3 regions of the Shewanella sp. BF02_Schw genome follow, and region 3 is predicted to be linked to each of the others. Evidence: predicted binding sites of a transcription regulator. Region 3 holds the regulator's gene; each other region holds the start of a gene.

Region 1 (3,294 bases), on a different contig from region 3:
TCACCACACGTTCACGGTCTTGGGCTGTGTTAGAGTCAAACAAGCCTTTATGCGGAGTAAGCCCCATCGACACTAATTGCTCGGTGGTCATGTCAAAATAATGCGGGGTATCTTGTTGCACCACAGCAATATTCTGCGCTAACAACTTAGAGGAATACTCACTGATGGGTTTAGAAAATATCTCAATATCGCCACTGGTTGGCACAATATAACGATACAAGCAGCGTAGCAGGCTCGACTTTCCTGCACCATTGGGGCCAATTAGTCCTAGCATCTGGCCTTTAGGCAAACTGAAATGAATGTCCGCCAGAATCGTTTTATTATCGACTTGCCAAAAAAGATGATTTACATCTAATACAGATTCAGACATGAAAGTTAGCCCGCCATGTCCAATTATTTAACACAAACATTTAATTAATAACTCCCCTAAGTCACCCGCTTAGGCATGGATATTGAGGCGATTCAAAGCTGGTATCTGACTTATGCACCAATACTCGATGGGTACATCTACAGTTGCGGGTACAGTTTGGGCTTATCCCAATTCCCAATACCTTGAAAGGCACTATGGTTTCGACGCAGATTATTACGACAATTATGACGCAAATAACTATTCAAATAACGGCGCTGATAACTATGCCAATAACTATGCCAATAACTATGCAAATTGTGACACTAATGACTACGCACGTTATGGCGCAGATTATTATGCAAATTATTACGCAAATTATTACGCAAATTATGGCGCAAAAATAATGACATTATGGTTGTAACGCTCAGCTAATGAAGTGTTACGGCCAATGTAAGGTAAAGCTCACTTTAGCGGTATTGTTATTCATTGCTGTTGCTTGAAAAGCGTCAACCTTATCAACATCATCAGGCCAATAGACATCGAGCACCATAATAGCAGCATAGGGGATCGCTAGGTTAGCGAATATTCCGCTAGATTGGCCAACCTTAAGCACGTAGCCCATTAAACAGCGCATCACCCCACCGTGAGTAACCACTAACGCATGGGGACAATCGACAGCTTGAGCAGTTTGCGGCAAGCTTTGCCCTTGTTGTTCGTCGATAGACAGTAAACAAGAGTGCTGCTGATGACGTGAGCGCCACAGTTCATCAACCACGCTCATGAGCCCGGCTTCTACTCGCGCAGCAAAATCGCTTACCGACTCGGCTTTATCAGGCGTGCTATCAGCCAACCATGGGTTATGCCAGTAAGCATCAAATTTACCTGGGTTTTGCTTATAAATTGCATCAAACGATTGCCCATCCCAGACACCAAAATCAATTTCTTGCAGTGCTGGTATCGTCGTTAACGGTAATGTTAATCGCTGCGTTAAAGGCTGGCTAAATTGCTGACACCGTTGCAATGGCGAACTAAACACATGGCTAATGGGGAATTGCAGTTCAGCAAACGCTTGCTGCATTTGGGCCATCCCAGTGTCGGTGAGCTTTACATCGGTTTGGCCGCGAAATATAGACCCACCTTCGCATTCTCCATGGCGCATTAATATTATCTTGGCTTGTTTCATTTAATTCAGCCTTGCTCTAGTGATAAAAATTCGCGTACTATGGACGTCTATACGTTTATATGTCTAAAATACTATCTTAAAAGATAATCATTTAGAAGATAATCATTGTACGCAACAATTGTCCACGGCAGTTGTCTGTAACGGTTAACGCAACTGCTGTAGGTAACCGTTGTACATATCCTTTGTACATAACAATGATGTTATCGCCCTACTATTGTAAAAATAAGGGTATGCTTATCTCAATCAAGGTATCAAGCAACATAGTGATAAAAAGGTAACTGTTATGGCGAAATCGACTTCTTACAGTCAAACACTTAAACAACTTAATGCATTGTTAGCGCAGCGTATTGTGATTTTAGATGGCGCCATGGGCACCATGATCCAAGACTATAAGTTGGAAGAAGAAGATTATCGTGGCGAGCGTTTTAAAGATTGGCATTGCGATGTTAAAGGCAACAACGACTTATTAGTACTCAGCCAACCGCAAATCATTAAAGATATTCATACTCAGTACCTGCTAAACGGTGCCGACATTATTGAAACCAACACCTTTAATGCCACCACCATTGCCATGGCCGACTACGATATGCAGTCGCTAGCCGCTGAAATTAACCTTGCTGGCGCCCGAGTCGCCCGCCAAGCGGCCGACGAAGTGGCCGCGCAAACAGGTTCACCACGTTATGTTGCTGGTGTATTAGGCCCAACCAACCGTACTTGCTCTATCAGTCCAGACGTTAACGACCCAGCGTTTCGTAATGTCAGTTTCGACCAATTAGTCGACGCTTATGTCGAATCCACCAGCGCCTTAATTGAAGGTGGCGCCGATATCATTATGGTTGAAACCATTTTTGATACTTTAAACGCCAAAGCCGCCCTATTTGCGATTGAAAAAGTATTCGATCAACTTGGCGATCGCCTACCTGTTATGATCTCTGGCACTATTACCGACGCCTCTGGTCGTACATTAACCGGCCAAACCACCGAAGCGTTTTATAACTCTTTGCGCCATATCAAGCCGTTATCGATTGGCCTTAACTGCGCCCTCGGACCAAAAGAGCTGCGCCCGTACGTTGAAGAATTATCACGTATTGCCGAATGTTATGTCTCTGCCCACCCAAATGCTGGCTTACCCAACGAATTTGGTGGCTACGATGAAACCCCAGAAGAAATGGCCGAAGTCATTAATCAATGGGCGCAAGAAGGCATGCTCAATATTGTCGGCGGTTGTTGTGGTAGTACACCCGCACACATTAGTGCTATTCGTGAAGCGGTACTCAGACACGAACCAAGACAGATACCAGATATACCTGTTGCGTGTCGTTTATCGGGCCTAGAGCCACTCACCATCGACAAAAACTCGTTATTTGTTAACGTCGGTGAGCGCGCTAACGTGACCGGTTCGGCTAAGTTTTTACGCTTAATTAAAGAAGAAAAGTTTGAAGAAGCCTTAGATGTCGTGCGCGAGCAGGTTGAAAATGGCGCGCAAATTATCGACGTCAACATGGACGAAGGTATGCTTGATGGCGTGGCGTCAATGGCGAAGTTTTTAAACTTAATCGCCTCTGAGCCCGACATCTCCCGCGTGCCCATCATGATTGACTCATCAAAGTGGGAAGTGATTGAAGCTGGGCTTAAATGCGTTCAAGGCAAGTCGATTGTTAACTCTATTTCGATGAAAGAAGGCGAAGCCAAATTTATTGAACAAGCCACCTTAGTAAAACGCTATGGTGCGGCAGCCATTATAATGGCCTTTGACGAAGAC
Region 2 (3,294 bases), on a different contig from region 3:
AGCATCCCAACCAGCATACACATCAGATGGGATTTCAAAAGGAGCGTGTGGCCAGTTTAAGAACTCACGAGCTGCTGCAATTTCAGCATCACCTAATGGTGCACCATGACAATCATGGCTACCAGACTTGTTAGGCGAACCAAAACCAATAATGGTTTTACAGCAAATCATCGATGGCTTATCTGTTACAGATTTAGCTTGTTCAATCGCGGCGCGGATAGCATCTGGATTATGACCATCTACATCGGCAATAACGTGCCAGCCATAGGCTTCAAAACGCTTAGGAGTGTCATCAGTGAACCAGCCTTCAACATGACCATCGATAGAAATACCGTTGTCATCCCAAAATGCGACTAACTTTCCAAGGCCTAATGTTCCGGCTAATGAACTGACTTCGTGAGAAATACCTTCCATTAAACAGCCATCACCTAAGAAACAGTAGGTGAAGTGATCGACGATGTCGTGGCCTGGACGGTTAAACTGAGCCGCCAAGGTTTTTTCCGCAATAGCCATACCAACAGCATTACTCAAACCAGCGCCTAAAGGACCGGTTGTAGTTTCAACACCAGGGGTATAACCATATTCAGGATGACCAGGCGTTTTTGAATGCAGCTGACGGAATTGCTTTAGCTCTTCAATAGGCAATTCATAGCCAGTTAAATGCAATAAAGAGTATATAAGCATAGAGCCATGACCGTTTGACAGAACAAAACGATCGCGATCGACCCAGTTAGGATTAGTTGGATTGTGCTTTAGAAAATCATTCCATAGCACTTCGGCGATATCTGCCATCCCCATTGGGGCACCTGGATGACCAGAGTTAGCTTTTTGAACCGCATCCATACTTAGGGCGCGAATAGCGTTAGCGAGTACTTTACGAGATGACATGCTCTCTCCTGCTTGTTTGTAAGGTCTAACGGGCAATTGTGAAGCCATATTTTCCCCTACAAGGCGATGTGACGCAAATTAAAATTTTTCGGGTTTCTTTTTAACCGTTAAATAAACGGTGATTTCATACAATGCCAATAAATAAACATCGTAAATACAGCACAAAATGGTCATCATGACCATAACATGAGATAAATACAGAGTAATTATTTATTGCCACTTATAAATAAAAAGTATCGTGATTGGCAGAGCTATGGCTCTGATTAGGCAATATAATCTCTAATCTATCAAAAACATTGTCTATTTTTATGATAAATACACCGCGCAAGTCGATGAGCATTTAAATAAAGCAATATGAATCAAACACTTGATTTTTCACCAGTATAAACATATCTATGATTAACAAAAAAAATTATGCTCCATTGCACAATTCTCCAGTTAAATTCGTACAAAGGGGTGTTATCAAATTAGATTTCGACTAAAATAGACGTCTAGACGTATATTCAAATGCAACCAACGAGATTCTCCTATTATGGCAAAGCACTTGTTTACCTCTGAGTCTGTCTCAGAAGGTCATCCAGATAAAATCGCCGATCAGATTTCTGATGCGGTATTAGACGCAATACTTGAGCAAGATCCAAAGGCTCGTGTTGCGTGCGAAACGTATGTCAAAACCGGTATGGTATTAGTGGGCGGTGAAGTCACCACTTCTGCTTGGGTAGACATTGAAGAAATTACCCGTAAAACCGTACGCGAAATCGGTTACACCAATTCAGATATGGGTTTTGATGCTGATTCATGTGCGGTACTTAATGCCATAGGCAAACAGTCACCAGACATCAATCAAGGTGTTGATCGTTCAGACCCTGCAGAGCAAGGTGCTGGTGATCAGGGTTTAATGTTTGGTTATGCCAGCAATGAAACTGATGTATTAATGCCTGCACCGATTACTTACGCGCACAAATTAGTTAAGCGTCAGTCTGAAGTACGCAAAGACGGCACACTGCCTTGGTTACGCCCAGATGCTAAAAGCCAGGTAACGTTTGCTTATGATGATGGCAAAATCATCGGTATTGATGCGATTGTATTATCTACTCAACATCGTGAAGACGTGAGTCAAGCTGATTTAATTGAAGCGGTAATGGAAACTATCATCAAGCCGGTATTACCTGCTCAATGGTTAAACAAAGACACTAAATACTTTATCAACCCTACTGGTCGCTTTGTGATTGGTGGCCCTGTTGGTGATTGTGGTTTGACAGGTCGTAAAATTATTGTAGATACCTACGGCGGTATGGCTCGTCACGGTGGTGGTGCTTTCTCTGGTAAAGACCCATCAAAAGTAGACCGTAGTGCGGCTTATGCTGCACGTTATGTAGCTAAAAATATCGTTGCTGCTGGTCTAGCTGACCGTTGTGAGCTACAAGTGTCATATGCTATTGGTGTTGCAGAGCCAACGTCTATTAGTATTGAAACATTCGGTACCGGTAAAGTATCAGAAGAAGTATTGATTAAATTAATACGTCAACACTTCGAATTACGTCCATACGGCTTAACAGCAATGCTAGATTTGGCACGCCCAATCTATCAGCAAACTGCTGCTTATGGCCACTTTGGCCGAGATATCTTCCCTTGGGAAGCGACTGATAAAGCTGAAGCACTTCGTGCAGATGCAGGTTTATAATCAGCCAGCATAATTATCGTCTTAAGCTAGTGTCTGTATTAAGCTAACACGATAAAAAATAAAACCGCCAACTGGCGGTTTTATTTTATCTATCATTGGCAATACAATGATTTGATCTAAACATTTAATCTCAACATTTAATCTCAACAATGGCTCAGATTATGTATCAACCCACTTGGCTAAACACAAAGATAACAGCAAACCACCAGCCATCAACGGCAACTAACCCCTGTGCGATAAACAGCCCTGTTACTAACATTCCAGCCATTAACTTGCCAGCCATTAAACAGTGGTCTGCAATCAAGTTATTCTATCGTCAACATATGCCGTATGCTCGATTAGCTCAGAAAGAGTCTGTGGCTGTCATTCATCATCTAAGCCCACCAGCTACTGATGAAGTTGATGTAAGCCAGCAAAAAATAATCGCTGCGGTAAGAGTTAAACCTATTGGCCAATATCAATTAATCAATGGATTATTGGTTCACCCTGACTACCGTGGACAACAGCTTTCAACTCAGTTATTGAAATTTATCGCGCCCAAATTAACCGCTAAAAATTGCTTCTTGTTTGCTCATCCGTGGTTAATTGGCTTATATCAACAGCAGCACTTTATCGTTATAGATCAAAATGTCGTGATAGGTCAAAATGATTTATCAGCGATACCAGCAGACATCACTCAGTTGTATCGTCGCTATCACAGTGAACAACGACCACTAGTGTTG
Region 3 (3,294 bases):
TGTTAATTTGAAGTAGATCATATCCATGAGAAAAATCTAATTGAAAAAAAGTTAATTGAAAGAAATCTAATGAACTAGTGTGATGTGGATCTATTGCGCCAAGATGAGGATTTTGCTAGAGGAGATAAAAGTGGTTTTTTTGATACTTATTGATGGCGTTTTTAGGTGAGAAATAGACTGCTTGATAAATAGAAGGGGAAGATTTTAATCATTATTAGCGAACAAGCCCATTGATGGCTGGTTTTGTTTACAGGTACAGAATAGCTGATTAGCTGATTAGCTCATTAACGTGTTGGTCGACATAATCACTAACACAGTGGCACTAATACTACATAACACTAAGGTGACTATGCGGGTTTTATCTTTATCAACGCGGCCAATTAATCTACCTGAGACAAGATAACCAGCAACGACTGAAGGCAATAATAGCAGTGATAGCCATAAATGCTTCACTTCAACTAAGCCGACGATGGTTAGAATAGCTAAGGCAATTAATGAGCTAAACACGAAAAAGGCAGATAATGCCGCTCTAAACTGACCTGGGTCTTGGCCTGCAAGCAAAATGGCCATTGGTGGACCACCGATAGCAGCGATATTGCCAAATATGCCTGAAAATACCCCAGCGATAAATAAACTGAGGCGATTAATAGGGGCGGTAAAGCGAAAGATGCTAAGAATAACAGCAATAAACACAATGCCTGCAATCACTAAGCCTAGTATGGCTTGTGGGGCAAACAGCAATAATCCAGCGCCTAAAAACCCCCCAGGGATCCGCCCGAGTAAGGCATATTGCAAACCATTAAATTGTAGATGACCGCGTTCTCTAAATAAGGTCATTGCAGAAATGGCAAAGCCCATAACAATAATAGGAACAGGAACTAATTGAGGATTAACAATATACAGCAGCGGGCTAGCAACAACGGCTAACCCAAAGCCAATTAAGCTTTGGGTTAGCGCGCCAAAAAACACGATAATCGATGCCAGTATCAAGGTCGTTGGATCGATAAATGACATCATAAGTTCTCTTTAAAAACATGACGACTTCTTATTAGGGTCGTTTCAAAGTCTGTGAGGTATTGACTAATCAGTGAATTATTCGAGCTCTTCCCACTCGATACCCATATCATCCATTAACTTTTTCGCTTCACTTGGAATGCTATCAGGCTGATCTTTTGATAGATCACCGTCATAAGGTAATGGTTGACCTGTGTACGCATGCAAAAATGCTTCGCATAGCAGTTCACTGTTAGTTGCATGGCGCAGATTATTTATCTGGCGACGCGTCCGCTCATCCGTCAGTACTTTTAATACTTTTAAAGGGATAGAAACCGTAATTTTTTTTACTTGTTCATTTTTTTTGCCGTGCTCGGCATATGGGCTGATATATTCGCCATTCCACTCAGTCATTAACTTACCCTTAACGATAAATACGCTGCAGATTTTAAACCGTTACAATCTCTAGTCAAATTATTGCTACTATTTAATCCCGATTGCAAATAGATTTCTTGATGTTTAGACGTCTAAACGTCTATTTAAGTTGACGGATGGGGATCTCTTAGGTAAATTTGGACGTCTAGACATCTCTTTGTGTGTTTGTGAAATTTTAGGAGTTACCATGACTAAGCATCAAAACGCCACATTGGCCGTTCGCCAAGGTATTGAAACAGACACACAACATGGTGCTATCGTGCCACCGATTTATTTATCGACCAATTATTCATTCGATGGCCACAATAATCCGCGCGAGTTTGATTACAGTCGTTCGGGTAATCCTACTCGATGTATTTTAGGTGACGCACTCGCCAAACTCGAGCAAGGTGCTACCGGCGTGGTGACATGTACCGGCATGGCGGCGATTACATTGGTGACTAGCTTACTTGGCCCAGAGGATTTATTGGTTGTGCCGCACGATTGTTATGGTGGCAGTTACCGCTTATTTACTAACTTGGCCAAAAAAGGCCAATTTAAGTTATTGGTTGTTGATCAAACTGATGCGCAAGCGCTGAGCAAAGCGATAGCTCAAAAACCGAAAATGGTGTGGTTAGAAACGCCATCGAATCCTTTATTGCGGGTGGTAGACATTAATGCCATTAGTATCGCTTGCCATGACGTTGGCGCGCTAGTGACAGTCGATAACACCTTTTTATCACCAATATTACAGCAGCCATTATTATTAGGTGCAGACATTGTGATTCACTCAACCACCAAATACATCAATGGTCATAGCGATGTGGTCGGTGGGGCTGTAGTGGCTAAAGATCCTCAAGTGGGTGAGTTGTTACATTGGTGGTCAAATACTCTTGGGCTTACGGGGTCAGCATTTGACAGTTATTTAACCCTCCGAGGCTTACGTACTTTAGCGGTACGAATTCGTGAGCATCAACGTAATGCACAAAAGATTGTTGAGTTACTCAGCGCCAGTGATGTGGTGGCCAAGGTGTATTATCCGGGTTTAAAAGACCATCCAGGTCACGAAATTGCGGCAAAACAACAACAAGGCTTTGGCGCTATGTTAAGTTTTGAGTTAATCGGCGGCGAAGCGGAAGTGGTGGCATTTTTAAAGGCGCTGTCGTTGTTTAGTGTTGCCGAAAGTTTAGGCGGAGTGGAAAGTTTAGTCGCCGTTCCGGCCACTATGACCCATAGAGCAATGGACCCACAAGCAAGGCAAGAGGCTGGTATTAAAGAGACTTTATTGAGACTATCTGTCGGTATTGAAGATGCAGATGACCTCTTGGCCGATATTCAAGCAGGCCTAGCAGCTGTTGCCGCGATAAAATCAGCTTAATTCGAGTTTAAGTTAGCTGTGGTTTCGACCAAATTGGGTAAAATAGCAAAACATGCACTTGCAACACTATTGGTTTCAAAATAGAAGTCTAGCAGTCGCAACAAAAGTCGTAGTTGTTTAAGGAGTCAGTAATGACGCGAAGTCATTTACATAAGTTTGGTGGTTCAAGTTTAGCGGATGCAGATTGCTATCGCCGTGTTGCACATATTCTACTTACGCATGGTCAGAGTGATGATTTAGTTGTGGTATCCGCCGCCGGAAAAACGACTAACTTCTTATACAAATTATTGAGCCTGCGTGACAGCGGTCAGTTGTGGCAAGAAGAGCTGCAAATTCTGATCAGTTACCAGCAGACGTTAATTGAACAATTATTATCAAACGAGCAAGCGCGTGATTTACGCGAACGTTTGTCTACCGACAAATCTCAGTTAGTCAGCTTATTATCTTTAGAGCAACGTAACGATTACCAATTAAACCAAGTGGTGAGTTTTGGTGAACGTTGGTCGGCG

Evidence for each region. The regulator MetJ, encoded in region 3, represses methionine synthesis genes. The targets are predictions, from matches to a motif close to TAGACGTCTAGACGTCTA.
Region 1: the regulator MetJ is predicted to act here: its motif matches at 1,573-1,590, upstream of metH (methionine synthase).
Region 2: the regulator MetJ is predicted to act here: its motif matches at 1,373-1,390, upstream of metK (methionine adenosyltransferase).

What each region holds. Positions count from the first base shown of each region.
Region 1 covers NZ_JABKAW020000002.1:240,841-244,134, forward strand. Annotated here, with positions in the region: gene HNW13_RS09520 (ABC transporter ATP-binding protein) at 1-370, opposite strand, end outside; cobalamin riboswitch at 449-582, opposite strand; gene HNW13_RS09525 (histidine phosphatase family protein) at 789-1,532, opposite strand; gene metH (methionine synthase) at 1,816-3,294, shown strand, end outside.
Region 2 covers NZ_JABKAW020000007.1:186,485-189,778, reverse strand. Annotated here, with positions in the region: gene tkt (transketolase) at 1-888, opposite strand, end outside; gene metK (methionine adenosyltransferase) at 1,421-2,572, shown strand; gene HNW13_RS20785 (GNAT family N-acetyltransferase) at 2,845-3,294, shown strand, end outside.
Region 3 covers NZ_JABKAW020000004.1:386,905-390,198, forward strand. Annotated here, with positions in the region: gene HNW13_RS17020 (sulfite exporter TauE/SafE family protein) at 277-1,017, opposite strand; gene metJ (met regulon transcriptional regulator MetJ) at 1,093-1,407, opposite strand; gene metB (cystathionine gamma-synthase) at 1,616-2,785, shown strand; gene HNW13_RS17035 (bifunctional aspartate kinase/homoserine dehydrogenase II) at 2,917-3,294, shown strand, end outside.